4 regions of the Streptomyces sp. Rer75 genome follow, and region 4 is predicted to be linked to each of the others. Evidence: riboswitches for the same ligand, from Rfam matches in the RefSeq annotation. Region 4 holds a riboswitch; each other region holds the start of a gene.
What was found. Region 4 has a riboswitch for cobalamin ahead of metE (5-methyltetrahydropteroyltriglutamate--homocysteine S-methyltransferase). Riboswitches for the same ligand answer to the same signal wherever they lie in the genome.

Region 1 (7,379 bases), 2.4 Mb from region 4:
CGCCGCGACCGTCATCCTGGCCTCGTCCCACATCGGCTTCGCGCTGTCCACCACGCAGGTCTGCTCGGGCGCCGTCATGGGTGCGGGCGTCGGCCGCAAGGGCGGTGTGGTGCGCTGGTCGACCGCGGGCCGCATGGTCGCCGCGTGGGCGCTGACCCTCCCGGCCGCCGGTCTGGTGGCCGCCGGTGCGGCGCTGCTGGCCGGCCAGGGCAACGGGGGCATCACCGCGGTCGCCGTCCTCGCGGTGCTGGGCTGCGGCGTCATCTGGATGCTGTCGCGCCGCAAGCCGGTGGACGCCAGCAACGTCAACGAGCTGGGTGCGGAGTCCGCCGAGCCGGTCGGTGTCGTCACCGCCGCCGTGCGGTCGGTCGCCCCGCCGCCCGCCGGAAAGACCGCATCCGCTGCCGATGGCACCGATGGCACGGATGCCGCAGACGCCTCGAACGCCTCGGGCTCGACGTCCGCCGAGGACGCCTCGTCCGAATCCGCCCCGACCCCCGCCACCGCGGGAACCGGTTCCACCAGCTGACAGGGAGCACACGCAATGCACATCGACTGGGCGGCCCTCGGCCAGGTCTTCGGCGTCAGCCTCGCGGTGACGGTCGGCGTCGTAGGGGTCTTCACCCTGGGCATCATCGGCACCTCCCGTACGGCTCAGCCGCAGCCCCAGGCCGCCGCGGGCGGCGCTTCCGCGGTTGCGCGCACCGGCGCGTACGCCTGTTTCGCGCTGTGCGCCGCGGTCGTGGCGTACGGCATCTATCTGATCGTGGCCTGAAACCAACGGAGGCCACTCAAGCCGCGGGGCGGTGGGCGCTGTTCGGCGCCCACCGCCCCGCGGTCGTTCCCGCGCGGGCGCCTGTGGATCTCGGCACACTCTGGCATCGCAGGTCAAATGCGAGTTGACGGCCATTCGCGCCCCATGGTGGACTTCCCGAGCCAAACGGCGGCAGGAGAGGAAGCCGGTGAGAATCCGGCGCGGTCCCGCCACTGTCACCGGGGAGCGCTCTCCCCTCACCGCAAGGGGTCACGGCCGTCCGTACGCCAGGAGGGCTGGAAGACCGGGAGAGCCGCGGATCCGGGAGCCAGGAGACTCTCACCGCCGGTCACGTCGAGCCAGGGCGCGGACCCTGAGTGAGGACATACCGCCATGCCCGGCACTGCCACGCCGTCAGCTCCTCCTGTCCGCATGCTCGGCGGCGGTCCTCGCCGCAGAGGCATGACGGCGGTCTGAAGGATGCGTGCCGACCACGCCTCGTACGCGTGCGGCGCCGCACTCGGCTTCCTCGGCGACCTCGCCGCGGGCGATCCGCGCCGCGGCCATCCGGTGGCCGCGTTCGGGCGGGCCGCCGCGGCCGTCGAGCGGCGGCTGTGGCGCGATCACCGCGGTTCCGGGGCCCTGCACACCGCGCTGTGCGCGGGCGGCGCGGCCGCCGGTGCCGCGCTGCTGGCGCGTACCGTACGCGGCTTCGCGGGCCGACGCCGGACGGCCGATGCCGCGCTGACCGCCGCCACCACCTGGGCCGTACTGGGCGGCACCTCGCTGGTGCGGGAGGCCCGGGTCATCGGTGACGCGCTGGCCGCCGGGGACGTCGACGCCGCGCGGGAGCGGCTGCCGCATCTGTGCGGACGCGATCCGCAGGCGCTGGACGCACAGCAGATCGCGCGGGCGGTCGTCGAGTCGGTGGCCGAGAACACCTCGGACGCGGTCGTGGGCGCGCTCGTGTGGGGGGCCGTGGCCGGGGTGCCGGGGCTCGTCGGCTTCCGCGCCGTCAACACCCTGGACGCCATGGTGGGCCACAAGTCGGCCCGCTACAGCCGGTTCGGCTGGGCCGCGGCCCGGCTGGACGACGTCGCGGGCTGGCCCGGCGCCCGGCTCACCGCCGCCCTGGCCGCCCTCGCCGGGCCCGATCCGCGCGGCGCGTGGCGCGCCTGGCGCGACGACGGCGGACGCCACCCGAGCCCCAACGCGGGCCCGGTGGAGGCGGCGTTCGCGGGCGCGCTGGGGGTCCGGCTGGGCGGCACGCTGGCGTACGCGGGCCGGGTCGAGCACCGCCCGGTGCTGAACCCGGGCGGCCGTCCCGTGACGGCGGCCGACATTCCGCGGGCGATCCTCCTCTCGCGGCGGGTGTCGGCGCTCGCTCTGCTCACCACCGTCGTGGCTCGTTCCGGAGCCGGTCGGGGCTCCGGAGCCGATCAGGAAAGGGTGAATCGATGACCCTGGGGGGCGGACTGCTCATCGCGGGAACGACCTCGGACGCCGGGAAGAGCGTCGTCACGGCGGGCATATGCCGCTGGCTGGCGCGCAAAGGGCTCCGGGTCGCCCCGTTCAAGGCGCAGAACATGTCGCTCAACTCCTTCGTCACCCGGGACGGCGCCGAGATCGGGCGGGCCCAGGCGATGCAGGCCGCCGCCGCGCGCGTCGAACCGAGCGCCCTGATGAACCCGGTCCTGCTGAAGCCGGGCAGCGACCGCAGCAGCCAGGTGGTGCTGCTCGGCAAGCCGGTGGGCGAGATGAGCGCGCGCGGGTATTACGGGGGGTCTGGGGGGTCGTCCCCCGAGGAAAGGCTGCACTCGGAGCGGCGGCGCGAAGGGCTGCTGGAGACCGTCACCGAGTGCCTGAGCGAGCTGCGGCGCACGCATGACGCGGTGATCTGCGAGGGCGCGGGCAGCCCGGCCGAGATCAATCTGCGCCGCACCGACATCGTCAACCTCGGTCTTGCCCGGGCCGCGGGGCTGCCGGTCGTCGTGGTCGGGGACATCGACCGCGGCGGCGTCTTCGCGTCCTTCTTCGGCACGACCGCGCTGCTGTCCCGCGAGGACCAGCGGCACATCGCCGCCTATGTGGTGAACAAGTTCCGCGGCGATGTGAGCCTGCTGGAACCCGGGCTGGACATGCTGCGCGACCTCACCGGACGGCCGACCGTCGGTGTGCTGCCGTACGCGCACGGCCTCGGCATCGACGAGGAGGACGGGCTGCGCGTCTCGCTGCGCGGCACGGTGCGCGAGAGCGTCGTCGCACCGCCGCACGGCGCGGACGTGCTGCGGGTCGCGGTGGCCGCCGTACCGCTGATGTCCAACTTCACCGACGTGGACGCGCTGGCCGCCGAGCCGGGCGTGATCGTGCGCTTCGTGGACCGCCCGGAGGAGCTGGCCGACGCCGATCTGGTGGTGCTGCCGGGCACCCGGGGCACCGTGAAGGCGCTGGAGTGGCTGCGCGAGCGCGGTCTCGCCGACGCGATCGCGCGGCGGGCCGCGGAGGGGCGGCCGGTGCTCGGGATCTGCGGCGGCTTCCAGGCGCTGGGCTACGCAATCGAGGACGAGGTCGAGTCGAAGGCCGGGACGGTCGAGGGCCTCGGACTGCTGCCCGTACGGGTCCGCTTCGCGGCCGACAAGACCCTGGCCCGGCCGGTGGGCGAGGCGCTGGGCGAACGGGTGGTGGGCTACGAGATCCACCACGGCGTCGCCGAACTGCTCCACGGGGGCGACGAACCCTTCCTGGACGGCTGCCGGGTGGGCCCGGTGTGGGGCACGCACTGGCACGGCTCGCTGGAGAGCGACGGCTTCCGCCGCGCCTTCCTGCGGCGGGTCGCGGAGGCGGCGGGCCGGGCGTTCGTGCCCGCGCCTGACACCCGCTTCGGGGAGCTGCGCGAGGAGCAGTTGGACCGGCTGGGCGATCTGATCGAGGAGCACGCGGACACGGACGCGCTGCTGAGGCTCATCGAGGGCGGCGTACCGGACGAACTGCCCTTCGTGCCGCCCGGGGCGCCGGGAGGAATGGCTTGAGCACACGACGCGAGCCCACACGCACCGACCGCGCACGCACCGTAGGAGGTACCGAAGCATGACCACCGCTGCCTACCCGTTCACCGCGGTCGTCGGAATGGACGACATGCGGCTCGCCCTGCTCCTCAACGCCGTCTCGCCCGCCGTGGGCGGGGTGCTGGTGCGCGGCGAGAAGGGCACGGCCAAGTCGACGGCCGTGCGCGCGCTGTCCACACTGCTGCCGCCGGTCGACGTCGTCCCCGGCTGCCGCTTCTCGTGCGATCCGGCCGCGCCCGACCCGGGCTGCCCCGACGGGCCGCACGAGACCGCCCCAGGGGACGCGCGCCCCGCGCGGATGGTGGAGCTGCCGGTCGGCGCGTCCGAGGACCGCCTCGTCGGGTCGCTGGACATCGAGCGGGCGCTGTCGGACGGGGTCAAGGCGTTCGAGCCGGGGCTGCTCGCGGACGCGCACCGCGGGGTGCTGTACGTCGACGAGGTCAACCTGCTGCACGACCACCTGATCGACCTGCTGCTCGACGCGGCCGCCATGGGCGCCTCCTATGTGGAGCGCGAGGGCGTCTCCGTACGGCACGCCGCGCGCTTCCTGCTGGTGGGCACCATGAACCCGGAGGAGGGCGAGCTGCGGCCGCAGCTGCTGGACCGCTTCGGGCTCACCGTCGAGGTCACGGCGTCGCGGGACACCGAGGAGCGGGTCGAGGTGGTGCGCCGGAGGCTGGCGTACGACGAGGACCCGGCCGGGTTCGCCGCGCGCTGGGCGCGCGAGGAGGGCGAGCTGCGGGACCGCATAGCGGCGGCGCGCGCCCTGCTGCCCGCCGTCCGGCTGGGCGACCGCGCGCTGCGGCAGATCGCGGCGGTGTGCGCGGCGTTCGAGGTGGACGGGATGCGCGCGGACATCGTGACGGCGCGTACGGCGACGGCGCTGGCCGCCTGGGCGGGCCGGACGGACGTGCGGACCGAGGACGTACGGCAGGCCGCGCTCCTGTCGCTCCCCCACCGGCGGCGGCGGGCGCCGTTCGACGCGCCGGGGCTGGACGAGGACAAGCTGGACGAGGTGCTGCGGCAGTTCGAGGACGAGGAGCCGGAGCCCGAGCCGGAACCCTCTGGTCCGGGCGATGCCCCGGATGACGACCCCGACGACCCCGACGGGCCGGGCGGGGGCGGAGGGTCCGACGGCGGGGACGCCCCCGACGGACCCGGCGGTGGCCGCCCGCAGGACGGCGGGCAGGAGCAGGCGCCGCCGCCCGGCGGGCCCGAGCCGTCCATCCCCGAGCAGCGGTCGCCCGAACCCGAGTCGTCCGCCGACGCCGCGCCCGCGGAGTCCGAGGCGGACGGCGGGGCCGGTGGCGGCGGCGGTGAACGGGCCGCCGTGGGCGCCGCGGAGCCGTTCCGCACCCGGCGGCTGGACGTGCCGGGGCTCGGCGAAGGCGCGGCCGGGCGGCGGTCGCGGGCCCGCACCGCGCACGGCCGCACCGCCGGTGCGCGCCGCCCCCAGGGCACGCTGACCTCGCTGCACCTGGCGGCGACGGTACGGGCCGCCGCCCCCCATCAGCACACCCGCGGGCGGCGCGGCCCGGGGCTGCTGGTGCGCCGGGACGATCTGCGGGAGGCGGTGCGCGAGGGCCGGGAGGGCAATCTCGTGCTGTTCGTCGTGGACGCGTCGGGGTCGATGGCCGCCCGCAAGCGCATGGGCGCGATCAAGGGCGCGGTGCTGTCGCTGCTGCTGGACGCCTATCAGCGGCGGGACAAGGTCGGCCTGGTCACCTTCCGGGGGTCCGGCGCGGAGCTGGCGCTGCCGCCCACCTCGTCGGTGGACGCGGCCGCCGCCCGGCTGGAACAGCTGCCGACCGGCGGCCGCACCCCGCTCGCGGCGGGGCTGTTGAAGGCCCGCGAGGTGCTGCGGGTGGAGCGGCTGCGGGACCCCTCGCGCCGTCCGCTGCTGGTCGTGGTGACCGACGGGCGGGCCACCGAGTCGAAGAAGGCCGCGGTGTCCGACGGGTCCACGCCGGTGGAGCGGGCCGGGCGCGCGGCGCGGCTGCTCGCGGGCGACGGGGTCGCCTCGGTGGTGGTCGACTGCGAGTCGGGGCCGGTGCGGCTGGGCCTGGCGGGCGCGCTCGCCCGCGATCTGCGGGGCACCCCGGTCACCCTGGACGAACTGCGCGCGGACAGCGTCACGGCGCTGGTCCGCGATGTACGGACGGTACAGAACTCACGGAGGGCAGCCTGATGCCGCAAGGACAACCGACCGTCGTCCCCGACGACGGGCTGACCACCCGCCAGCGCCGCAACCGGCCGCTCGTGCTCGTGCACACGGGCGTGGGGAAGGGCAAGTCGACGGCCGCGTTCGGTCTGGCGCTGCGGGCGTGGAACCAAAACTGGCCGGTCGGTGTATTCCAGTTTGTAAAGAGCGCGAAATGGAAGGTCGGCGAGGAGCGTGCGCTGCGCGTCCTCGGCGACTCGGGCGAAGGGGGGACCGTCGCATGGCACAAGATGGGCGAGGGCTGGTCGTGGGTCCAGCGCGACATGGCTTCCAGCGAGGAGGCCGCACGCGAGGGCTGGGAGCAGGTCAAGCGCGATCTCGCGGCGGAGACATACCGGCTCTATGTGCTGGACGAGTTCGCGTATCCCATGCACTGGGGCTGGGTGGATCCTGAGGAAGTGGTGTCGGTCCTGCGCGACCGGCCGGGTACCCAGCACGTCGTTATCACGGGGCGGAACGCCCCGGCGCCGCTGGTGGACTTCGCCGACCTCGTCACCGACATGTCCAAGGTCAAGCACCCGATGGACGCCGGTCAGAAGGGCCAGCGGGGCATCGAGTGGTGAGAGTTCCCAGACTGGTCGTCGCCGCGCCCGCCTCCGGCAGCGGCAAGACGACCGTCACCGCGGGGCTGATGGCCGCCTTCGCGCAGCGCGGTCTCGACGTGTCCCCGCACAAGGTGGGCCCGGACTACATCGATCCTGGCTATCACGCGCTGGCCGTCTCGTCCGCCGGTGGCGGCCGGGCGACGGGTGGCGGGGTGGCTGGTGGCCGCGCGCCTGGTGGCCGCGCGCCCGGTGGCGGGGCCGGGCGGCCGGGGCGGAACCTGGACGCCTATCTGTGTGGTCCGGACCGGATCGCCCCGCTGTTCCTGCACGGGGCGGCGGGCTGCGATCTGGCCCTGGTCGAGGGCGTGATGGGGCTGTTCGACGGGGCGGCCGGGCAGGGCGAGCTGGCGTCGACGGCACAGGTGGCCAAGGTGCTGCGGGCGCCGGTGGTGCTGGTGGTGGACGCGTCCTCGCAGTCGCGTTCGGTGGCGGCGCTGGTGCACGGCTTCGCCTCCTGGGACCCGGAGGTGCGGGTCGCGGGGGTGATCCTCAACAAGGTGGCGTCCGACCGGCACGAGGCGATGCTGAGGGAGGCGCTGGAGGGCGCCGGGGTGCCGGTGTTCGGCGCGCTGCGCCGGATGCGCGAGGTCGGGACGCCGAGCCGTCACCTCGGTCTGGTGCCGGTGGCCGAGCGGCGCACGGAGGCCACGGATTCGGTCGCGGCGCTGGCCGCGTGGGTGCGGGAGGGGTGCGATCTCGACGGGCTGATGGCGCTGGCGGGCAGCGCGCCTCCC
Region 2 (7,379 bases), 4.2 Mb from region 4:
CGACGTTTCCCGGGGAGGTGGGCCGTGCGATCAGCGGCTCCAGGGACGACAGGTCGATCTCCTCGTCGAGGTCGTAACGGACGTCCTCGTCCGCGACGATCTCCACGAAGTCCTCGCCCCGCCCCACCCCCGCCAGGAAGTCGCGCACCGCGCCGTCGGAGGGGAAGACGGTGGTGGTGGCGCCGAGTTCCGCCCCCATGTTCGCGATGACGTGCCGGTCCATGGCGGTGAGGGAGGCCAGGCCGGGCCCGTGGTACTCCAGTACGCGGTGGACGCCGCCCTGCACCCCGTGACGGCGCAGCATCTCCAGGATCACGTCCTTGGCGCTGACCCACGGCGGGAGTTCCCCGGTCAGCCGGATGCCCCAGATCTTCGGCATGGTGAGGTGGAGCGGCCGTCCGGCCATGGCGAGGGCCACTTCCAGGCCGCCGGTGCCGATCGCCAGCATGCCCAGGGAGCCGCCCGCGCAGGTGTGCGAGTCGGATCCGGCGAGTGTTCTGCCGGGGGCGCCGAAGTGCTGCATGTGTGTCGGGTGGGAGACACCGTTGCCGGGTTTGGAGAACCACAGGCCGAAGCGGCGGGCGGCCGAGCGCAGGAAGAGATGGTCCTCGGCGTTGCGCTCGTCGGCCTGGAGGATGTTGTGGTCGACGTACTGCACGCTGACCTGCGTACGGACCCGGTCCAGCGCCAGCGCCTCCAGCTCCTGCATCACCAGGGTGCCGGTGGCGTCCTGGGTGAGCGTCTGGTCCACGCGCAGCGCGATCTCCTCCCCCGGCCGCATGCGACCGGACACGAGGTGGTCGCCGATCAGCCGCTGCGTCACGGTGCCGTGTGCGTGGCCATGGGGCAGACCCATAGCGGTACCGCCTTCCCGGTGCGGCGCGGCCGGACGGTCCGGGCGCCACCATGCGGGTTCCCGTTCCGCGGCCGCCATGCGGGGCCCGACCCGGCACAGTCACCCGGACGGGCGTCCCGGGCCCGGGCCCGGCGTCAGCCGCCGTCCGCGTCCGCGGCGGCCGGGGCGGTGCGGACAGCCCAGCGCTGTTCGACCTTGGCGATCCGCCAGTAGGCCAGCGCCGCGGCCCACACCACGACGAACAGGCCGACGATGATGAACCCGACGTTGTCCAGGTTCAGCCCGGAGATCCAGCCGGTGACGGCGTCCCGCAGGGCGAGCTTGTCGTGGAGCACGCCGACCAGCTCGATGGTGCCGATGAGGAAGGCCACCGCGATCGACAGGCCGGTGATGGCCAGGTTGTAGAACACCTTGCGGACGGGGTTGGAGAACGCCCACTGGTAGGCGAAGTTCATGAAGGTGCCGTCGAGGGTGTCGAACAGGCTCATCCCGGCGGCGAACAGCAGCGGCAGGCACAGGATGGCGTACCAGGGCAGTCCCGCGGCGGCGCCGCTCCCGGCCATCACCATCAGCGTGACCTCGGTGGCGGTGTCGAAGCCGAGCCCGAAGAGGAAGCCGAGCGGGTACATCTGGCCGGGCCGGGTGATGGACTTCGTGAAGCGGCCCAGGACGCGGTTCATGAAGCCGCGCGAATCCAGGTGCGCCTCCAGCTCCGACTCGTCGAACTGCCCGGCGCGCATCGCCCGGAACACCCGCAGGATGCCCAGCAGGGCGACCAGGTTGAGCGCGGCGATGAGGTAGAGGAAGGTGCCGGACACGGTGGTGCCGATGACCCCGAGGACCTGGTGGGCGCCGGAGTTCTCGTTCACCAGGGTGCCCGCCAGCTGCGTACCCCCGGCGACCAGCGCGGCCAGCAGGACCACGACGCTGGAGTGGCCGAGCGCGAACCAGAAGCCCACCGACACCGGCCGTTTGCCGTCGGCCATCAGCTTGCGGGTGGTGTTGTCGATGGCGGCGATGTGGTCGGCGTCGAAGGCGTGCCGCATGCCCAGGGTGTACGCGGTGATCCCGAGGCCGACGCCGAACGTCTTGGCGCCGACCTCGTAGTGCTGCGGCGTGACCACCAGGAAGAGCAGACCGAAGGCGACGGCGTGCAGGGCGACGATCACCGCCAGCAGCCCGGCGGTCCGGACGGTGTCCTCGCGCCGCCATGCGAATGCGGTGGGCAGGGTCATGCGGTCACGCTCCAGCACCTCGTGGATCACTTCGTGAGATGCCGCGGCCGGTCTCCTGGCTGACGGGTCGACGCGACCGCCCCTGCCTTCCCGGCCGCGCAGGGCGGCCAGTGGCTCCGCGGCCCGGTCCTGCGGCCGCGGAACGGGACGAGAACTCCCCGATCACAGTGGCGAGGGCCGCTCCGGTTTCACACCGGCTTCCCGAACACCACGGCGCCGCAACTGTAGGCGGCGCCCCGCAAAACCGGCAAGTGGCGCACTTTCAGCAGCGGTCGCGCGTGAGGTTCAACAGCGGTCACGCGCGCGAGGTTCAGCAGCGGTCACGCGCGTGAGGTGAGGATGCTGAGCGCGTTGGCCGCGACGATGGCGCCGATGCTCGCCCACTCGGTCCACCCCAGGCCCTGGCCGAGCAGGATCCATCCGACGACGGCGGCGAGGACCGGGTTGACGCTCATGAAGAGCCCGAAGGTCTGGGCGGGCACGCGGCGCAGCGTGAACAGGTCGGCGAGATAGGGCACGGCGGAGGAGAGGACACCGGCGGCGATGGCGTATCCGGCGGCCCCCGCGGTCGGCGGGTGCTGGACGGCGATGGCGATCCCGACGGGCAGGAACAGCACGGCGGAGACCGCGGCGGCGGCCGCCGACCCCTGCGCCCCGGGGACGCGGCGGCCGACGGTGCGGTTGAGCAGGATGTACGACGCCCAGCAGGCGGCCGCCAGCAGCCCGAGGCCGAGCCCCAGGTAGTCGGTGGAGGGCTGTGGACGCATCAGGGTGACCACGCCCGCCAGCGCGACCAGCGCGCAGCACGCGTCCGTGCGGCGGTGCGAGGCGGACAGGGCGATGGTGAGCGGCCCGAGGAACTCCAGGGTCACCGCGAGCCCGAGGCCGATGCGGTCGATGGCGCTGTACAGGGACAGGTTCATGGCGCCGAAGACCAGGGCCAGCAGCAGCACCGGCCACCACTGCTGCTTGGTGAAGGACCGCAAGCGGGGGCGGCCGACGGCCAGCAGGACGATGGCGGCGACGTACTGGCGTACCGCGACGACACCGGAGGCTCCGAGCACCGGAAAGGCGAGGGAGCCAATCGCCGCGCCGGTCTGGTTGGACAGGCCGCTGCCGGCCATGGTGAGCACACCGGCCAGCGGGTGCCCGGCCGGTTTCCGGCCCGATGTGCCCGGGGCGTCCGGCAGGTCCGGACCGGTGCGGTGTGACGTGGCGGTCGTCTGGGCGGGGGCAGGAGCGGGGGCGTGGGCTGCGTCCATACCCCGATCGTGCGGTCGCGCGACCGTTGCGCAAAATGCGTTGACCGTCGTACCTATACGCTTGGGTTATGGATGTGGAGCTGCGGCAGTTGCGCTGTCTCGTCGCGATCGTGGACGAGGGCACCTTCACCGATGCCGCGATCGCGCTCGGGGTCTCCCAGGCGGCCGTGTCCCGCACGCTGGCCTCGCTCGAACGCGGCCTCGGGGTGCGCCTGTTGCGGCGCACCTCCCGGACCGTGACCCCGACCGGGACCGGGCTGCGGGTGGTGGCGCAGGCCCGGCGGGTGCTCGGAGAGGTGGACGACCTGGTGCGGGAGGCCACCTCGGGTCACACACGGCTGCGGATCGGCTACGCGTGGTCGGCGCTGGGCAGTCACACCCCCGCCTTCCAGCGCCGCTGGGCCGCCGCCCATCCGGAGACCGATCTGCACCTCGTCCGCGTCAACGCCACCACGGCCGGTCTGGCGGAAGGGGCCTGCGACCTGGCCGTGCTGCGCAGGCCGCTGGAGGACCACCGCTTCGACTCCGCCATCGTGGGGCTCGAGCGGCGGCTGTGCGCGATGGCCGCGGACGACCCCCTGGCCCGGCGCCGCTCCATCAGGCTCGCCGACATCAGCGACCGCACGCTGCTGGTCGACCGGCGGACCGGCACCACCACGCCCGAGCTGTGGCCGCCCGGCTCCCGCCCGGACACCGAGGAGACCCACGACGTCGACGACTGGCTCAACCTGATCTCCACGGGCCGCTGCGTGGGGATGACGGCGGAGTCGACCGCGCACCAGTATCCGCGGCCCGGCATCGTGTACCGGCCGGTGCGCGACGCCGAGCCGATCGCGGTGCGGCTGGGCTGGTGGCGCGACGATCCGCACCCCGCGGGGCAGGCGGTGATCGAGCTGATCACCGCGCTGTACCGCACGGGGTGACCCGCGGTCTGCGCCCGCGGTCTGCGCCAGGCCACCGGCCTGGTACCGGCCTAGTACGGCCTAGTAGAAGTGTCGCCGTCCGGCGACCGCGTGACCGGCCGCGCCCATGGCCCACAGGACCGCCCCGATGACGAGAAGGACGATGCCGATCGTCCACAGAACGGCGATACCGGTCAGCAGACCGATGATGAGGAGAATGACCCCGAGGACAATCATGGCGTCCTCCGATCTCTCGGGAGTGCTCCACCTCCACTATCTGCCTCTTCCGCCTGCCACGCCAACACGTCGCCCCCCGCCGGGGGCGTCCGTGCGCGGCTCGGGCATCGTGGCCCCAGACGTGTTCACCAGGAACCGCGAGGAGCCATCGATGACGACAGCCGAGTCCAGCGAGTCGGCAACCGGGTCCGCCGAGCCCGTGGTGCGCGCCGCCGCCGGTGCGGTGCGCGGCCGCCGGGAGGGCGGTCTGGCCGTGTTCCGCGGCATCCCGTTCGCCGAGCCGCCGGTGGGCGACGCGCGGTTTCAGGCGCCGCGCCCCGTGCGCCCCTGGGAGGGGACGCGGGACGCGTACGCCTTCGGGCCGCCGCCCCCGCAGGAGTCGGGGTTCATGGGCCGCGCCGGGGTCCTGGAGGCACCGACGGGCGACGACTGGCTGACGGTCAACGTGTGGACGCCCGAGCCGGCCCCGGCCGCCCGCCGCCCCGTGATGGTGTGGATCTACGGCGGCGCCTACAAGCTCGGCCACTCCGGCAGCCCCGGCTACGACGCCCGGCACATCGCCCGTGACGGCGACGTCGTCGTGGTCACCCTCAACTACCGGGTCGGCATCGAGGGCTTCGCCCACATCGACGGGGCGCCCGCCAACCGCGGTCTGCTCGACCAGGTCGCGGCCCTGGAATGGGTGCGGGAGAACATCGAGGCGTTCGGTGGCGACCCCGGCCGGGTCACCGTGTTCGGGGAGTCGGCCGGAGCCGGATCGGTCGCCTCGCTGCTGGCCATGCCGAGCGCGGCGGGGCTGTTCCGGCGCGCCATCGCGCAGAGCGTGCCGGGCACGTACTTCTCCGGCGAGCTGGCCCGGGACATCGCGGGCGCGCTCGCCGCCGAGGCGGGCCTGCGGCCGACGGCCGCCGATCTGTCCACGGTGGATCCACGCCGACTGCCCTCCGCGGGCGAGGCGCTGGGCCCCAAGATGCGCCAGTACGAGGAGCGCTGGGGACAGGTCGTGCACACCCTGACCCCCTTCGCGCCCGTCGTGGACGGCGAGGTGCTGCCGACCACCCCGTGGCAGGCGCTGGCGGCGGGCTCGGCCCGCGACGTGGAGCTGATCGCCGGGCACAACCGGGACGAGTACCGGCTGTTCCTCGCCCTCGGCGGGCAGCTCGGACTGGCGGGCGAGGAGGAAGCGGCGGCTGCACTGCGCGCGTTCGGGCCGGGCCCGGACGGCGAACGGGCCTACCGCGCCGCCTTCCCGGACGCCTCCCCCGCCGAACTCCACGAACGGGTCCAGTCCGACTGGCTGTTCCACATGCCCTCGCTGCGGCTGGCCGAGGCCCAGGTGGCCGGGGGCGGCCGGGCGCACGTGTACGAGCTGACCTGGCCCGCCCCGGCGGGCGGCGGCGTCATGGGCGCCTGCCACGGCCTGGACATACCGCTGCTGTTCGGCACCTTCGACGCCGACCTCGGCCTGCTGCTGTTCGACGGCTCCGGGCCCCCGCCCGAGGCCGAGGCGCTGTCGTCCCGCTTCCGCACGGCCTGGACCGCGTTCGCCACGACGGGCGACCCGGGCTGGCCCGCGTACGACCCCGACCGCCGCCTGACCCAGGTCTTCGACGCGGCGCCCGAGATCACCGCCTACCCGGAGGAGGCCTCCCGGCTCCTCTGGCAGGACCACACCTTCCCGGCCCTGCCACTGCTCAGCTGAGGTCTTCGGCGCGCCGGACGTTGGCGACCATCGTGCGCAGCACCTTCAGCGCGGCCACGTACTCCTCGTCGCCGACGCCCTCGTGGACGACGGCGCGCAGTTCGGTGACCAGTGCGCGCAGCGTTACGCGGGCGGCTTCGCCCGCGTCGGTGAGGTGCAGGCGGTCGTCGGCAGCGGCGCGGAGCCAGCCGCGGTGCAGTAGCTGGTCGACGACGCGCGGGATCTCGTACGGGCCGTCCGCGAGGGGCGTCAGCCGGTCGGCCACCTCCTCGCGGCTCGGCGCGGCTGGCCAGGAGTGCACGCAGTTGAGCACCCAGTACTGCGGCTGGGTGACGTCGATCCTGGCCATCGCGTCGCGCAGGTGCCGGGTGACGGTGGTGTGGGCCAGGCCGGTCCAATAGCCGACCGGCTGGCTCGCCAGCATGTCGTCTGTGGCAGCGGGGTCGGCCGGAGCCTGGTCGGTGAGACCGTTGATCAACGCATTCATGATCGCGACGCTACCGTCGGCGTCGGGCGGGAACACGGCCCGCGTCCCCACCCCGTCCCCCGGCGGCGGGGGATACGGCCCTACGCTGGTGGCCGTGCACATCTGCTTTGTCTGTAGCGGGAACATCTGCCGGTCACCGTCCGCCGCGCTGGTCTTCGCCGAGCATCTGCGCCGCGCGGGGCTCGACGGCGCGGTGCGGGTCACCAGTGCCGGTATCGGCCCCTGGCACGTCGGCGAGGCCGTCGACGAACGCGCCGGTGAGGTGCTGGTCCGGCGCGGCTATCCGGTCCAGCACGTCGCGGCCCAGATCGGCGCCGAGCATCTGAACGCCGACCTGTTCCTGGCGATGGACGGCGGCCACGAGCGGGCGCTGCGCCGCCTGGTCGACGATCCGTCGCGGGTCCGGATGCTGCGGTCCTTCGACCCGCACGCGACGGGCGACCTGGACGTGCCCGATCCGTACTACGGAGGCCCGGAGGGATTCGACACGGTGCTGGACATGATCGAAGCCGCGACGCCCGGCCTGCTCGCGTGGGCGCGCGAGCGCGTGGACGCATGACGGCCGGTCCGGACCCGGCCGGAACCGGCGAAGGCCCGGGCGCGGCGGCGGCCCGCCTCACCGGGCGCCCGGTGACCGGCGAGCGCGCGATGTCCGGGGCGCTCGCCGAAGTCACCCTCGACGGCGGGCAGGTGGTGAT
Region 3 (7,379 bases), 1.6 Mb from region 4:
CCGAGGGGTTCGCCCCGGCCGTCCGCGAGGACGATCGTGCCGGAGGTGGCGGCGACGGCCACCGCCACGACCTCCCGGCCGCCCGCCGGAAGCGCCCCGGTGGCCTGGCGCAGGGCTGCCGCGACGGCGGGCCACCAGGCCGTGGCGTCCTGTTCGCTGTGGCCGCCCGCGCCCCGGCGCGGGGGCGGGAGTTCCGCGCCGCCCCGCGCCCGTACGCGCCCGTGCGCGTCGGCGCACACCACCCGCACGGCCGCCGTGGCGATGTCGATCCCCGCGACGACCTCGGCCCGGTCGGACATCACAGATCACGCCCCTCACACGTGGAGTTAAGTTAACACTGACAATGTTAAGAAGGGCCGGGCGCGATCCTCACATCCGTACGCTCCCGCCACTCCCCCACCAGCCGGGCGTCCGCCGCGCCGTCCACCACCAGATGGTCGAAGTCGGCCAGCGGGCACAGCCGGTGCAGCGCCGTGCGCCGCGTCTTGGACGCGTCCATCAGGAGCGCCGTGCGGGCCGCGGCGGCGAGCATGGCGCGCTTGACCAGCACCACGTCCTGCTCCTGGTGGTACGTGGTCGCCGCGTCCATGGCCGAGGTGCTGACCAGCGCCAGGTCCACCGAGACCGCGGCGATCGCCTCCGCGCACGGCACGCCGAGGAAGGAGTCATGGGTGTGCGAGTACTCCCCGCCGAGCCCGATCAGCCGGATCCGCGGCACCCCGGCGAAGACCTCGATCACCCGCCGGGCGTTGGTCACCACGGTCAGCGGGGCGGACTCCACCAGCAGCCGGGCGAGCGCGAGGACGGTCGTGGAGTCGTCCAGCATCACCGACATCCCGGGCTCGACCAGCTCCGCGGCGGTGGCGGCCACCGCCTCCTTCTCGGCCCGGTGGGCGCCCATCCGGTAGGCGAGGCTGGACTCGAAGACCGACGAGGGCAGGGCCGAGACCCCGCCCCGGAACTTGCGCAGCACCCCGAGCCGGGCCAGCTCGTCCAGGTCCCGGTGCACGGTCATCAGGCTGACGCCGGTGAGGTCGGCCAGCTCCGCCGCGGTGGCGGTGGAGTGCGCGAGGACGTATTCGGTGATGGTCTGCCTGCGGGCGTCCTGGGAGCGGACCGTGGTCATGGGCGGGATCCTCCCGTAGCGCCGTCGGCGGGCATGTTCGCGGTGGGCACGGTGTCGGTGGGGACGTTCAGGGAGCGCAGCGCCGTGCGGTCGCCGTCAACGCCGATCTCGGTCACCGCCGCGTTGTCCAGCCGGGGGAAGACCGTGCGGTAGCGGCCGACGGGGATGCCGAGCAGGGTGCACAGCGCGGTCCGCAGCAGGCTGTTGTGCGCCACGACGAGCACCGTGCGGTCCGGGTGCGCGGCGGCAAGCCGGCGCAGGGCGGCTACGGCGCGGGCCGCGGCCTCGCCGGGGCGCTCCGAGCCGGGGAAGGCGCCGGTCTCGGGGTCGTCGCGGAACGCCCGGACGGCCGCCGGATCCTCCGCCTCCATCTCGGCGAGAGTGCGGCCCTCGCCCCAGCCGAAGTCCATCTCGCGCAGATCCTCGACCACTTCGGGGACCAGGGACAGCGCGGCGGCGGCCGGTTCGGCGGTGTGCCGCGCCCGGCTCAGCGGGGAGCAGGCCACCGCGTCGATCTGACGGCCCCGCGCCCAGTGGGCGAGGGCCCGCGCCTGCCGGTGGCCGCGCTCGGTCAGCGCGATGTCCGAGGTTCCGGCGTACCGGTTCTCCGCGTGCCACACGGTCTCCCCGTGGCGTACGAGCAGCAGTCGGGCGGTCATCCGGGTTCTCCCCTGCGTCAACCATGGCCTGAGCCATTGCCTGATCACGTCTCTGGTGTTAAATCTATCATCGCTCATGTGATGGAGCGCCGAGGTTCCGGAGGGAAGCAGGGCATGCGCATGATCATCGGAGTGGATGTCGGCACTTCCGTCACCAAGGCCGTGGCCTTCGGCCGCGACGGGGTCGCGCGCGCCTCCGCGGCCCGCCCCAGCCGACTGGACCGCCTGCCCGGCGGCCGGGTCGAACAGGACCTGGAGGACGTGCTGCGCACGGTCGCCGAGGTGGTGCGCGAGGTGGCCGCGGCGCTCCCCGGCCCGCCCGCCGCGCTCGCCCTCACCGGCCAGGGCGACGGGCTGTGGCTGCGCGACGAGGCGGGCCGGGCGGTGCGCCCGCCGATCTCCTGGCTGGACGGCCGGGGCGGCGAGACCATCGCCCGCTGGCGCGCCGACGGCACGCTCAAAGCCCTCCACGCGCTCACCGGCTCCGGGCTGTTCCCGGGCTGCCACGCCCCGCTGCTGCACTGGCTGGCCGAGCACGAGCCGGAGGCGCTGGAGCGGGCGGCGGTCGCGGGCTACTGCGTGGACGCGGTGGCCCAGCGGCTGACCGGCGCCATCACCGTGGACGCCTCCGACGCGTCCCTGCCGTTCCTCGACGTCACCACCCGCACCTATGTGCCGGACGCCCTGGAGCGCTGCGGACTGTCCGGCCACGCCCGGCTGCTGCCGGGCCCCGCCGCGCCCGGCACCGTCCTCGCGCTGGACGACGAGGGGGCCCGGCTGACCGGGCTGCCGCCCGGCCTGCCCGTCGTCTCCGGTCCGTACGACCTTCCGGCGTGCGCCATCGGCAGCGGGGTGCGGGACGTGGGCGACGGGCTGCTCATCGTCGGCACCACGCTGGCCTGCCAGGTGCTCACCGACCGCGCGGCGGTGGACGCTTCGGCCGATCCGGCCGGAATGTGGCTGTGCACCCCCGACCCGGAGCGCTGGCTGCGCGCGATGCCCGCGATGGTCGGCACGGCCGCCCTGGAGTGGGTGCTCGATCTCACAGGGACGACCACCGCCGAGCTGGACGCCCTGCTCGACGGGAGTCCGCCGGGGGCGAACGGGGTGACCGCGCTGCCCTTCCTGTCCGGCGCCGGGGAGCGCGCCCCGTTCGTGGAGCCCGCCGCCCAGGGGCGGTTGGACGGTCTCACCCTCGCCACCACCCGCGCCGACACCGTACGGGCCGTGTGCGAGGCCATCGCCTACGCGGCCCGCCACTGCCTGGAGGCGGCCGGGCTCTCGGGACGGCTCGCGCTGTGCGGCGGAGGGGTGCGTTCCGCCTCCTGGACGGAGATTTTCGCGAACGTCATCGGCCGTCCGGTGGTCATTCCGGACGAGCCGGAGGTCGGCGCGCGGGGCGCGGTCGCGGTCGCGTGGCGGTCGCTCGGCGACCCCGTGGACGCGTCCCGGTGGCGCTCCGCGTCCCGTACGGTCGAGCCGCGGAGCGAGCTTCGCGGCGCGTACGAGGACGGCTACGCGGGCTACCGCGACCGCCTCGCCCGTGCCCTGGACGAATGGCGGACGAGCGGTCCGGGAAGCTAGTTTTCCCTGGGATTCCGGCGCGGCCAAGGCCCGACGTGACTAGCACATCTATACGAATCCGCCCAGCTGACGACACAACATCTGGGGGCGCGTGCGCAGCACGACACAAGATGTATGCTCGTCTCCGCTGTCGCCGCAGGGGAATCCGGTGGGAATCCGGAACTGTCCCGCAACGGTGTACGTGTGCGCTTTTGCGTACCCGTGAGTCCGATGACCTGCCGACGGCCGTCTGCATACGTCCGGGCCTCGCGGGTTGGGCCGATGGACGCTGCGTGGTGTGCCGTAGAGCGGAATCGGCATGCCCGTAAGCGGCCATCGCGCACTGCCCTCGTCAGGCCCCCAGCCGAGCGAGGGAGAACACTTCAGTGACCATCGCGCCCGCCGACCCGGTTTCAGAGGCAGCGGAAACTCCGGCAGCGGCCGACGCGCCCGGGACCGCCCTGCTGCGGACCCTCACCGGGCTCACCGCCGATCTGCCCGCCACCGACCCCGGCAAGGTCGCGGCCGCCGCCCTGCGCGGCCGCCATCCCGGTTCGGACGAGGCGGAGTTGCGCTCCCTGGCGACCGAGGCGGCGGCCGGACTCATCGGCGAGGAGCCGGAGTACTCCAAGCTCGCCGCGCGGCTGCTGACCCGCGCGATCGCCGACGAGGCGGCCGGGCAGGGCGCGGACTCCTTCTCCGCGTCCGTCGCCGTGGGCCACCGCGAGGGCCTGATCGCCGACTCCACCGCCGAGTTCGTGACCGCCCACGCCGCCCGGCTGGACGCGCTGGTCGACCAGGCACTGGCCGACGGCGCCGACGACCGCTTCGGCTACTTCGGGCTGCGCACCCTGCACAGTCGCTATCTGCTCCGCCACCCGATCACCCGTCAGGTGATCGAGACCCCGCAGCACTTCCTGCTGCGGGTGGCCTGCGGGCTCGCCGAGGACCTGACCGAGCGGGCGCTGGACGACGTCGCCGAGCTGTACCGGATGACCAGCACGCTGTCGTACCTGCCCAGCTCCCCCACGCTGTTCAACTCCGGCACCCGGCACCCGCAGATGTCCTCCTGCTATCTGCTGGACTCGCCGCTGGACGAGCTGGACTCGATCTACAACCGCTACCACCAGGTGGCGCGCCTCTCGAAGCACGCGGGCGGCATCGGGCTGTCGTACTCCCGCATCCGCGCCCGCGGTTCGCTGATCCGCGGCACCAACGGGCACTCCAACGGCATCGTGCCGTTCCTGCGCACGCTCGACGCCTCGGTGGCGGCCGTCAACCAGGGCGGCCGGCGCAAGGGCGCGGCCTGCGTCTACCTGGAGACCTGGCACGCGGACATCGAGGAGTTCCTGGAGCTGCGGGACAACACGGGCGAAGAGGCCCGCCGCACCCACAACCTCAACATCGCGCACTGGATCCCGGACGAGTTCATGCGCCGGGTCGAGGCGGACGGCGACTGGTCGCTGTTCTCGCCCGTGGACGCGCCCGAACTGGTCGACCTGTGGGGCGAGGAGTTCGACGCCGCGTACCGGAAGGCCGAGGCCGAGGGGCGGGCGCTCAAGCAGGTCCCGGCGCGCCAGCTGTACTCCCGGATGATGCGCACCCTCGCGCAGACCGGCAACGGCTGGATGACGTTCAAGGACGCCGCCAACCGCACCGCCAACCAGACCGCCGAGCCGGGCCGGGTCGTCCACTCCTCCAACCTGTGCACCGAGATCCTGGAGGTCACCGACGACAGCGAGACCGCCGTCTGCAACCTCGGCTCGGTCAACCTGGCCGCGCACCTGGGTGAGGACGGCGAGATGGACTGGGAGCGGCTGGACCGCACCGTCCGCACCGCCGTGACCTTCCTCGACCGCGTGGTGGACATCAACTTCTACCCCACGGAAGAGGCCGGGGCCTCCAACTCCCGCTGGCGTCCTGTGGGGCTCGGCCTGATGGGCCTCCAGGACGTCTTCTTCCGGCTGCGGCTGCCGTTCGACTCGCCCGAGGCGCAGGCGCTCTCCACCCGGATCTCCGAGCGCATCATGCTCGCCGCGTACGAGGCGTCCTGCGACCTCGCCGAGCGCCACGGCCCGCACCCGGCCTGGGCCGAGACCCGCACCGCGCGCGGCGTGCTCCACCCGGACCACTACACCGGCGCGCAGGCCGCCTGGCCCGAGCGCTGGGAGGCGCTGCGCACCCGGATGGCGACGACCGGGATGCGGAACTCGCTGCTGCTGGCGATCGCGCCGACCGCCACCATCGCCTCCATCGCGGGCGTGTACGAGTGCATCGAGCCGCAGGTCTCCAACCTCTTCAAGCGCGAAACCCTCAGCGGTGAGTTCCTCCAGGTCAACTCCTACCTGGTGAACGACCTGAAGAAGCTGGGCGTGTGGGACGCCCAGACCCGTGACGCGCTGCGCGAGGCCAACGGCTCGGTCCAGGACCTCTCCTGGGTTCCCCAGGACGTACGCGACCTGTACCGCACCGCGTGGGAGATCCCGCAGCGCGCCCTGATCGACATGGCGGCGGCCCGCACCCCGTACCTCGACCAGAGCCAGTCGCTGAACCTCTTCATGGCGGCGCCGACCATCGGCAAGCTCAGCTCGATGTACGCGTACGCCTGGAAGCGCGGCATCAAGACCACCTACTACCTGCGCTCCCGCCCGGCGACCCGGATCGCCCAGAGCGCCCGCGGTGGCGCCGCCACGGCCACCGTCCCCGTCCCCACCCAGCAGACGCCCGCCGAGGCCGACGCGGTCGCCTGCTCCCTGGAAAACCCCGAGTCCTGCGAGGCCTGCCAGTAATGCCCACCGCATCCGAGATGACCACCGCGAACACCGCGACGGACCACGTCAAGAACCTCCTCGACCCGGGATTCGAGCTGACCCTGCGGCCGATGCGGTACCCGCAGTTCTACGACCGCTACCGGGACGCGATCAAGAACACCTGGACCGTGGAAGAGGTCGACCTCCACTCGGACGTCGCCGACCTCGCCAAGCTCTCCCCGGGTGAGCAGCACCTCATCGGCCGCCTGGTCGCCTTCTTCGCCACCGGCGACTCGATCGTCGCCAATAACCTGGTGCTGACGCTCTACAAGCACATCAACTCCCCCGAGGCGCGGCTGTACCTGTCGCGGCAGCTCTTCGAGGAGGCCGTGCACGTCCAGTTCTATCTGACCCTGCTGGACACCTACCTCCCCGACCCGGACGACCGCGCCGCGGCCTTCGCGGCGGTCGAGAACATCCCCTCCATCCGGGAGAAGGCGGAATTCTGCTTCCGCTGGATGGACTCGGTGGAGAAGATCGACCGCCTGGAGAGCAAGGCCGACCGCCGCCGCTTCCTGCTCAACCTGATCTGCTTCGCGGCCTGCATCGAGGGCCTCTTCTTCTACGGCGCCTTCGCCTACGTCTACTGGTTCCGCTCCCGCGGCCTCCTGCACGGCCTCGCGACCGGCACCAACTGGGTGTTCCGCGACGAGTCCATGCACATGGAGTTCGCCTTCTCCGTCGTGGACACCGTCCGCGAGGAGGAGCCCGACCTCTTCGACGACGACCTGGAGCAGCAGGTCACCGACATGCTGAAGGAAGCCGTCGAGGCGGAGCTCCAGTTCGCCCGCGACCTCTGCGGCGACGGCCTGCCGGGCATGAACACCGAATCGATGCGCGCCTACCTGGAGTGCGTCGCCGACCAGCGCCTCAAGCGCCTCGGCTTCCCCGCGGTCTTCGGCTCGGAGAACCCGTTCTCCTTCATGGAGCTCCAGGACGTCCAGGAGCTGACCAACTTCTTCGAACGCCGCGCCTCGGCCTACCAGGTCGCGGTCGAGGGCTCGGTCTCCTTCGACGACGACTTCTGAGCCTCACCTGTGCCACAGGGCCGGACCCCTCGGGGTCCGGCCCTGTGGCATGGCGGCACACACTCAGTCGTTCGGCACCGTCTCGTAGCGCGCCGTGCCCTCGGCCATCTGACGGAGGACGTCCTTGCGGTCGCGCTTGGAGAGGCGGTCGATGTAGAGGTAGCCGTAGAGGTGGTCGGTCTCGTGCTGGAGG
Region 4 (7,379 bases):
ACCTCGCGGGCCGCCGCGACCAGGTGGTCCAGGGAGGCGCGGACCTCGGGCCAGGCGCGGGTCTTCAGGCCGCAGTCGGGGTTGGCCCAGAGGCGGTCGGCGGGGATGGCGGCGAGGGCCGTGCGGAGCAGGGCGGCGGTTTCGGCGGGGCCGGGGACGCGGGGGGAGTGGATGTCGTAGACGCCGGGGCCGACCTCGCGGGGGTAGTGGGCGCCGGCGAGTTCGGTGGCGACCTGCATATGGGAGCGGGCGGCTTCCAGGCTGATGACGTCGGCGTCGAGGTCGTCGATGGCCGGGAGGATGTCCCCGAACTCGGCGTAGCACATATGGGTGTGGATCTGGGTGTCCGCGCGCACGCCGCCGGTGGTGAGGCGGAACGCCTCGGTGGCCCAGGCCAGGTAGGAGGGTCGGTCGGCGGTGCGCAGGGGCAGGGTTTCGCGCAGGGCGGGTTCGTCGACCTGGATGACCGGGGTGCCCGCGGCCTCCAGGTCGGACACCTCGTCGCGCAGGGCGAGGGCGACGTGGCGCGCGGTGTCGGCGAGGGGCTGGTCGTCGCGGACGAAGGACCAGGCCAGCATGGTGACGGGGCCGGTGAGCATGCCCTTGACCGGGCGGTCGGTGAGGGACTGGGCGTACGTCGTCCAGCGCACCGTCATCGGCTCGGGCCGGGAGATGTCGCCGGCCAGGATCGGCGGGCGGACGTAGCGGGTGCCGTAGGACTGCACCCAGCCGTGCCGGGTGGCGAGGTAGCCGGTGAGCTGTTCGGCGAAGTACTGGACCATGTCGTTGCGTTCGGGCTCGCCGTGCACCAGGACATCGATGCCCGTCTTCTCCTGGAAGGAGATCACGTCCTGGATCTCGGCCGCTATGCGCTGCTCGTATCCGGCGGTGTCGATGCGTCCGGCGCGCAGGTCGGCGCGGGCGGTGCGCAGCTCGCTGGTCTGCGGGAACGAGCCGATGGTGGTCGTCGGCAGCGCGGGCAGCCGCAGCCGGGCGCGCTGGGCGGGGGCGCGTTCGGCGTACGGCTCGGGGCGGCGGGCGTCGGCGTCGGTGACGGCCTCGGCGCGGGCGCGTACGGCCGGGTCGCGGGTGAGCGTGGAGGTGGCCCGGGAGGCCAGGTCGGCGCGGTTGGCGGCGAGTTGTGCGGCGATGGTGCCGGTGCCCTGGGCGATGCCGCGGGCGAGGGTCGCGACCTCGGCGGCCTTCTGGCGGGCGAAGGCCAGCCAGCGGGCGATCTGGGGGTCGATGTCGCGTTCGGCCGCCGTGTCGAGGGGGACGTGGAGGAGGGAGCAGGAGGCGGCGACGTCGACCCGGTCGGCGAAGCCGAGCAGGGTGCCGAGCCTGGACAGCGAGGCGGGGAGGTCGTTGATCCACACGTTGCGGCCGTCCACGACGCCCGCGACCAGGCGCTTGCCGGGCAGTCCGCCGACGGCGGCGAGGTCGTCGAGGTTGGCGGCGGCGGGCCCGGTGAAGTCGAGCGCCAGCCCGTCCACGGGGGCCTTGGCCAGGACGGACAGGGCCTCGCCGAGGCGGTCGAAGTACGAGGCGACCAGCAGCCGGGGGCGGTCGGTGAGGGCTCCCAGTTCGCGGTACGCGCGGGCGGCGGCGTTCAGTTCGGCGGCGGTGCGGTCCTGGACGAGCGCGGGTTCGTCCAGCTGGACCCACTCGGCGCCGACCGCCCGCAGATCGGCCAGCACCTCCGCGTACACCGGCAGCAGCCGGTCCAGCAGGGTGAGCGGCTCGAAGTCCGGCGCGACGCCGGGTGCGGGCTTGGCGAGCAGGAGGTAGGTGACGGGGCCGACCAGCACCGGCCGGGCGATGTGACCGAATGCGACCGCTTCCGACAGCTCGGCGACCTGCTTCGCCGAGTTGGCGGCGAAGACGGTATCGGGGCCGAGTTCGGGCACCAGGTAGTGGTAGTTGGTGTCGAACCACTTGGTCATCTCCAGCGGCGCAGCCTCCTGGGTGCCGCGTGCCATGGCGAAGTAGCCGTCCAGCGCGTCGGCTTCGACGGCGGCGCGGTGGCGGTCCGGTACGGCGCCGACCATGACGCTGGTGTCCAGCACATGGTCGTAGAACGAGAAGTCACCGGTCGGCACCTCGTCGATACCGGCGTCGGCCAGCTGCCGCCAGTTCGCCTCGCGCAGGCTCACGGCGGTGTCCCGGAGGGCGTCGGCGCCGACCCGGCCCTTCCAGTAGCCCTCGACGGCCTTCTTCAGTTCGCGGTGGTGTCCCTGCCGGGGGTAGCCGTACACGGTGGCCCGTGCCGCCGCGGCCGCGGATGTCGCTGTCACGTAGCTCTCCTTCGCGAGCATGTCCCTTGGGGATCCCGGCCGGATCGGGGGCGCGAAGGAGTGACGAACCGGGCGGACCGACTGCGCGTCCGATACGCACGCGTCCGCCTGCTTGGTACGCCGACCCGCCCTCGAGGTCACCGGGATCTCCGCGCGCGATCGGTCGCGCACGGGCAACGGGCAGGTCTTCGGACTCGCGGGCACACCTCGTGACGTCGTGCACGTACGAGGCACCTACTGGCCGTCGCTTCCCGGATCCGTCTCCCGGACCCAGTGCGTATGACGGCGGTCGTTCCCGCTCACCGCTGCGGGGCAGTCCCGGATTTCCACCGGGTTCCCTCTTACGACGCGCCTGCCTGGCGGGCAGGGCGAACCAGCTGCGGGACCCAGCCTAGGCGGTGGTGCCGGATCGGGGCACCCCCTCCACAGGGGCAGGGGGTAGAAAGGGCGTATGGCGCGCCGTTCCTTAGCATCCGATGTGGTTTCCACAGCCTCCGCAGCCCCCGAGGCCGGAATCTCCGAGTCCGACGCCGAGGCGATGGTCACCGCCGTGCTGACCGCGTCCCGGCTGCTCGTCGCCGTCTCCGCCCGGTCGTTGGCCGCGGTGGAGGAGTCCTTGACGCTGCCGCAGTTCCGGATGCTGGTCGTCCTGGACGCCGGAGGCCCGCTGAGCCTGTCCGGGCTGGCCGGGGAGCTGGGCGTCCAGCCGTCGACCGCGATGCGCATGATCGACCGCCTGGTCACGACGGGTGTGGTCGCGCGCGGCGGCTCCGCCGAGGACCGGCGTACCAGCATGATCTCGCTCACCCGGGCCGGTCGGCGGGTCGTGGCCGAGGTCACGGAGCGGCGCCGCCGGGAGATCGCGCGCATCGTGGACGTCATGCCCGCCGGACAGCGCCGCCATCTGATCGAGGCGCTCCAGGCATTCGCCGAGGCGGGCGGCGAACCGACCGTCGAGACCGGGAGCCCGCAGGCCCACGCCGCCTGGTGACCGCGTGGGCGCCCCCGTCGCCCGGCAGCCGCACCCCCGTAACCCTGCGAGAATGATCAACTGCTCTGGGAGACCGTAAGGCCGGTGGGTGGCCGGGGGGATGGGACGTGCGATGAGGCTGCGGGACCGGCTGCGGTACTGGTTCGACGGCACGATGGACCGGGGGACGCCCGCCCTGATCGGCTGGCTCGGCCTCGCCTCGCTGGCGTTGATCGCCGTGGTCTCCACGCTGGTGGTCGCCCTCACCCACGAGGACACCCGGAAGAGCGGCGGCTGGACGGGCGTGGTGTGGATGAGCCTGCTGCGCACGCTCGATCCGGGCACCATGGGCGGGGACACGGGCCGACCGCTGTTCCTGGTGCTGATGCTCACGGTCACGATCGGCGGCATCTTCATCGTCAGCGCGCTCATCGGTGTGCTCACCACGGGCCTGGAGAACCGGATCCAGATGCTCCGCAAGGGCCGGTCGCGGCTGATCGAGCGCGGCCACACGATCGTGCTGGGCTGGTCGGACCAGGTGTTCACGGTGATCGCCGAGCTGGTGGAGGCCAACCAGAGCGCCCGCCGCTCCTGTGTGGTGATCCTCGCCGACCACGACAAGGTCGACATGGAGGACCAGATCCGCGACCGGATCCCCGCGACCGGCCGCACCCGCGTGATCTGCCGCTCCGGAAGTCCGCTGGAACGGCGCGATCTGGAGCTGGTGAGCCCCGACACCGCCAAGTCGATCATGGTGTTGCCGCCGGTCGGGGACGACACCGACACGGACGTCATCAAGGTGCTCCTGCTGCTCAACAGCCGGAAGTGGAAGGGCACGCGGCCGAACGTCGTGGCGGCCGTGGAGAGTTCGGACAACCTGCCCGCGGCCCGTCTCGCCGCCGGTACGAACGCGCTGATCATCGACGCCGACGACATCGCCGTACGGCTCATCGCCCAGGCCCACCGGCAGTCGGGGCTGTCCAGCGTCTTCAACGAACTGCTCAGCTTCGAGGGCAACGAGTTCTACTTCCACGAGCAGCCCGCGCTCGCGGGCGGGACGTACGCGGACACCCTGGCCCACTACGCACAGGGCATGGCCGCCGGGCTGCGCCGCAGCGACGGTGAGATGCTGCTCAACCCGCCGATGGACACCGTCGTCCGCGCCGACGACCAGTTGCTGGTGATGGCCGAGGACGATCTGCTGATACGGCCCGCCGAGACCCGGCCCGAGATCGTCCCGTCGGCGATCACCACCGCGCCCGGGCGGCCGCCGGTGCCGGACCGCACGCTGGTGATCGGCTGGAACTCCCGGGCGTCGAAGCTCATCACGCTGCTGGACAGCTTCGTCGAACCCGGCTCGGCGGTGGACATCGCGGCACCGCGGCGGCCGCGGAAGGGCGTGCCGGAGGGGCTGAAGAACCTGACGGTCGGCCACAAGCGGTGCGAGCCGACCCGCAGGTCGTCCCTGGAGGCCCTCGACCTCGGCCGCTACCAGCACATCGTGGTGCTGTCCGACGACACCATCGACCCCCGGCGCGCCGACGACCGGACGCTGGTGACGCTGTTGCACCTGCGCGACATCGAAGTGCGGCTCGGTGATCCGTACTCGATCGTCACGGAGATGAACGACGACAGCAACCGGGAGATCGCCCAGGTCACCAAGGCCGACGACTTCATCGTCAGCACCAAGGTGATCAGCCTGCTGCTGACCCAGCTGACCGAGAACCGCGACCTCTACACGGTGTTCATCGACCTGTTCGACCCGGAGGGTTCGGAGATCTACCTCAAACCGGCCGCCAACTACCTGGTGCCCGGGGCCGAGGCCAACTTCGCGACGGTCATCGAGGCCGCACGGCGGCGCGGCGAGACGGCCCTCGGCTACCGGCTGGCACGCCACGCCGACGTGCCGCCCGCCTACGGTGTCCGCCTCAACCCCGACAAGGCCGCGCCGCTGGTCCTGGACGAGGGCGACGCGATCGTCGTCCTGGCAGAGGAGTAACGCTTCTGCGGTCGCTGCTACTGGCGGCTCAGGGAGCGGCTGACGCCCGCCGCGGTGGTGGTGGCCAGGATCCAGCCGGTGACGATCAGCAGGTACGAGAGCCACTGGTACCAGCCGTGCGGGGCGAACGCGGCCTCCTGCCCGAAGCCGATGATCGGGAGGAGCAGGTCGAGGGTGTAGAAGACCGGGTTGAAGTCGGGGGCCTCGCCGGATTTCAGCGGCCGCGGGTGGTGGAGCGCGAAGGCCAGGGTGCCGGTGAGGAGCAGGGCGAAGAGCCAGCCCGCGGCGCGCAGCGGGCGGAAGCCGTAGCCGACGGTGACGTCCTGGAGGTGGCCCCAGGCGCGGGCGTAGCGCGGGAGGGTGCGGCGGTGGCGGCGGAGCTTGGCGAGCTGGACCGTGCGGGCGGCGGCCTCGTCGCCCGCGGCGCGGTACGCGGTGGTCAACTGCTCGTAGGAGGCGGGGAGATAGCCCTCCTTCTCGCGTTCCAGGAGCGGCAGCCGCTGTTCGGCCGGGAGGTGCGGGGCGAGGCTGCGGTAGGTGAGGCCGTCGATCCGTACGCAGTCGGGCCAGGTCTCGGGCCGGATGTGCAGCAGGTCGATCTGGGAGCGGCTCAGGTTCACCTCGCCCTCGATGGGGGCGGCCCCGCGTAGCCACAGCTCGCCGATGACGCAGCTGCTGGCGCGCAGGGCCTGGCCGCCGGGGTGGGACAGCCGGGCGTGGGCGAGGCTGAGGTGGCGGGGCACCCGGGCCCCGCTGAGGTTGACGCGTCCGCAGGCCCGCAGGCGCATGGCATGCAGATCGTTGCCGACGGACAGGTTCTCGGCGTGCAGGGCGGTGCCGCCGGGGACGTGGAGTTCGCTGCCGTCCAGGTTCACCTGGCCGGTGACGGTGGCCTCGTTGAGCCGTATCGTTCCGTGGGCGATGAGGCCCTCGGCCCGGATGTCGGCGCCGATGGCCGCGTTGTTGAGCTGGAGCAACGGCTGTTCGCAGCGGGTGTCCGGAGTTCCCAGGCGCGCCCCGTCGAGGAAGAGCCCTCCGCCGATCTGCGCCCCCGCGAGCCGCACCGGGCCGGTCGTGCGGCACCTGTTCATCCGCAGGACGCCCTCGGTGTGCAGGGCCCCGGCCGTGAGCTCGGGAAGGGTGGAGTCGCTGAGCACCAGGACACGCAGCCGCGCCCCGTACAGCTGCGGGGTCCGCTCGAAGTGGCAGGACCGCAGCCGTACGGCGTGCTCGACCACCCCGTACTTCAGGCGCAGCTCCCCGGTGATGCGCGCGCCGATCAGCTTCAGGCCCGCCACCTCGCCGTCGCGCGTGGGCCCGCCGAGCAGCAGCGCGCGCAGCACCTCGGCTCGTACGGTCCGCTCGGGCCCCCAGGAGCCGCCGTGGTCGGGATCGTCGTCGGCGCCTTCGCGGAAATCGACGCCCTCATCGAGCGGGAAGGCCCGCCAGACGCGCCGCTCCGCCGGTGTCAGGTCCGTGATCTCCACCGGCGGGATCGTGTCGCGGGGGTGTTGGGGGTGTCAACCACGCTGTGTTTCGCGGGGCTTGGACTCGGCGGTCGCGGTTTCGGCGGCGGGGGCCGCGGCGGGCTTGGGGCGGATGAGGCGGCGCGCCAGGGGCTCGGTGTAGCGGGCGGTGAGGGGGCCGATGATGACCAGGATCAGGACGTACGCCGTGGCCAGGGGGCCCAGCGACGGTTCGATGCCCGCGGTGACGGCGAGTCCGGCGATGACGATGGAGAACTCGCCGCGCGCGACCAGCGTGCCGCCCGCCCGCCAGCGGCCCTTGACGGAGATCCCGGCGCGCCGCGCGGCCCAGTAACCCGTGGCGACCTTGGTGCAGGTGGTGACGACGGCCAGGGCGAGCGCGGGCAGCAGGACCGGCGGGATGCTGGCGGGGTCGGTGTGCAGGCCGAAGAAGACGAAGAAGACGGCGGCGAACAGGTCGCGCAGCGGGCTGAGCAGGTTGTGGGTGCCCTCGGCGACCGAGCCGGTGAGGGCGATGCCGACCAGGAAGGCGCCCACGGCGGCGGAGACCTGGAGCTGCTGGGCCAGCCCGGCGACCAGCAGGGTCAGGCCCAGCACCACCAGCAGCAGCTTCTCGGGGTCGTCGCTGG

Region 1: another riboswitch for cobalamin. It lies ahead of HYQ63_RS10415 (cobalamin biosynthesis protein); the one in region 4 lies ahead of metE (5-methyltetrahydropteroyltriglutamate--homocysteine S-methyltransferase).
Region 2: another riboswitch for cobalamin. It lies ahead of HYQ63_RS38600 (HoxN/HupN/NixA family nickel/cobalt transporter); the one in region 4 lies ahead of metE (5-methyltetrahydropteroyltriglutamate--homocysteine S-methyltransferase).
Region 3: another riboswitch for cobalamin. It lies ahead of HYQ63_RS28205 (ribonucleoside-diphosphate reductase subunit alpha); the one in region 4 lies ahead of metE (5-methyltetrahydropteroyltriglutamate--homocysteine S-methyltransferase).

Annotation. Positions count from the first base shown of each region.
Region 1 covers NZ_CP058693.1:2,526,518-2,533,896, forward strand. Annotated here, with positions in the region: gene HYQ63_RS10405 (inorganic phosphate transporter) at 1-529, shown strand, start outside; gene HYQ63_RS10410 (hypothetical protein) at 545-775, shown strand; cobalamin riboswitch at 952-1,093, shown strand; gene HYQ63_RS10415 (cobalamin biosynthesis protein) at 1,235-2,215, shown strand; gene HYQ63_RS10420 (cobyric acid synthase) at 2,212-3,783, shown strand; gene HYQ63_RS10425 (putative cobaltochelatase) at 3,842-6,007, shown strand; gene cobO (cob(I)yrinic acid a,c-diamide adenosyltransferase) at 6,007-6,603, shown strand; gene HYQ63_RS10435 (cobyrinate a,c-diamide synthase) at 6,597-7,379, shown strand, end outside.
Region 2 covers NZ_CP058693.1:9,080,894-9,088,272, reverse strand. Annotated here, with positions in the region: gene HYQ63_RS38605 (aconitate hydratase) at 1-856, opposite strand, end outside; gene HYQ63_RS38600 (HoxN/HupN/NixA family nickel/cobalt transporter) at 991-2,091, opposite strand; cobalamin riboswitch at 2,119-2,319, opposite strand; gene HYQ63_RS38595 (DMT family transporter) at 2,412-3,353, opposite strand; gene HYQ63_RS38590 (LysR family transcriptional regulator) at 3,422-4,276, shown strand; gene HYQ63_RS38585 (DUF6131 family protein) at 4,337-4,492, opposite strand; gene HYQ63_RS38580 (carboxylesterase/lipase family protein) at 4,644-6,194, shown strand; gene HYQ63_RS38575 (MarR family winged helix-turn-helix transcriptional regulator) at 6,187-6,681, opposite strand; gene HYQ63_RS38570 (low molecular weight protein-tyrosine-phosphatase) at 6,776-7,240, shown strand; gene HYQ63_RS38565 (fructosamine kinase family protein) at 7,237-7,379, shown strand, end outside.
Region 3 covers NZ_CP058693.1:6,491,862-6,499,240, reverse strand. Annotated here, with positions in the region: gene HYQ63_RS28225 (FGGY-family carbohydrate kinase) at 1-299, opposite strand, end outside; gene HYQ63_RS28220 (DeoR/GlpR family DNA-binding transcription regulator) at 347-1,126, opposite strand; gene HYQ63_RS28215 (histidine phosphatase family protein) at 1,123-1,785, opposite strand; gene HYQ63_RS28210 (FGGY-family carbohydrate kinase) at 1,900-3,369, shown strand; cobalamin riboswitch at 3,467-3,607, shown strand; gene HYQ63_RS28205 (ribonucleoside-diphosphate reductase subunit alpha) at 3,735-6,137, shown strand; gene HYQ63_RS28200 (ribonucleotide-diphosphate reductase subunit beta) at 6,155-7,186, shown strand; gene def (peptide deformylase) at 7,250-7,379, opposite strand, start outside.
Region 4 covers NZ_CP058693.1:4,888,782-4,896,160, forward strand. Annotated here, with positions in the region: gene metE (5-methyltetrahydropteroyltriglutamate--homocysteine S-methyltransferase) at 1-2,294, opposite strand, end outside; cobalamin riboswitch at 2,456-2,687, opposite strand; gene HYQ63_RS20615 (MarR family winged helix-turn-helix transcriptional regulator) at 2,746-3,285, shown strand; gene HYQ63_RS20620 (potassium transporter TrkA) at 3,398-5,263, shown strand; gene HYQ63_RS20625 (membrane-associated oxidoreductase) at 5,281-6,750, opposite strand; gene HYQ63_RS20630 (cation:proton antiporter) at 6,784-7,379, opposite strand, start outside.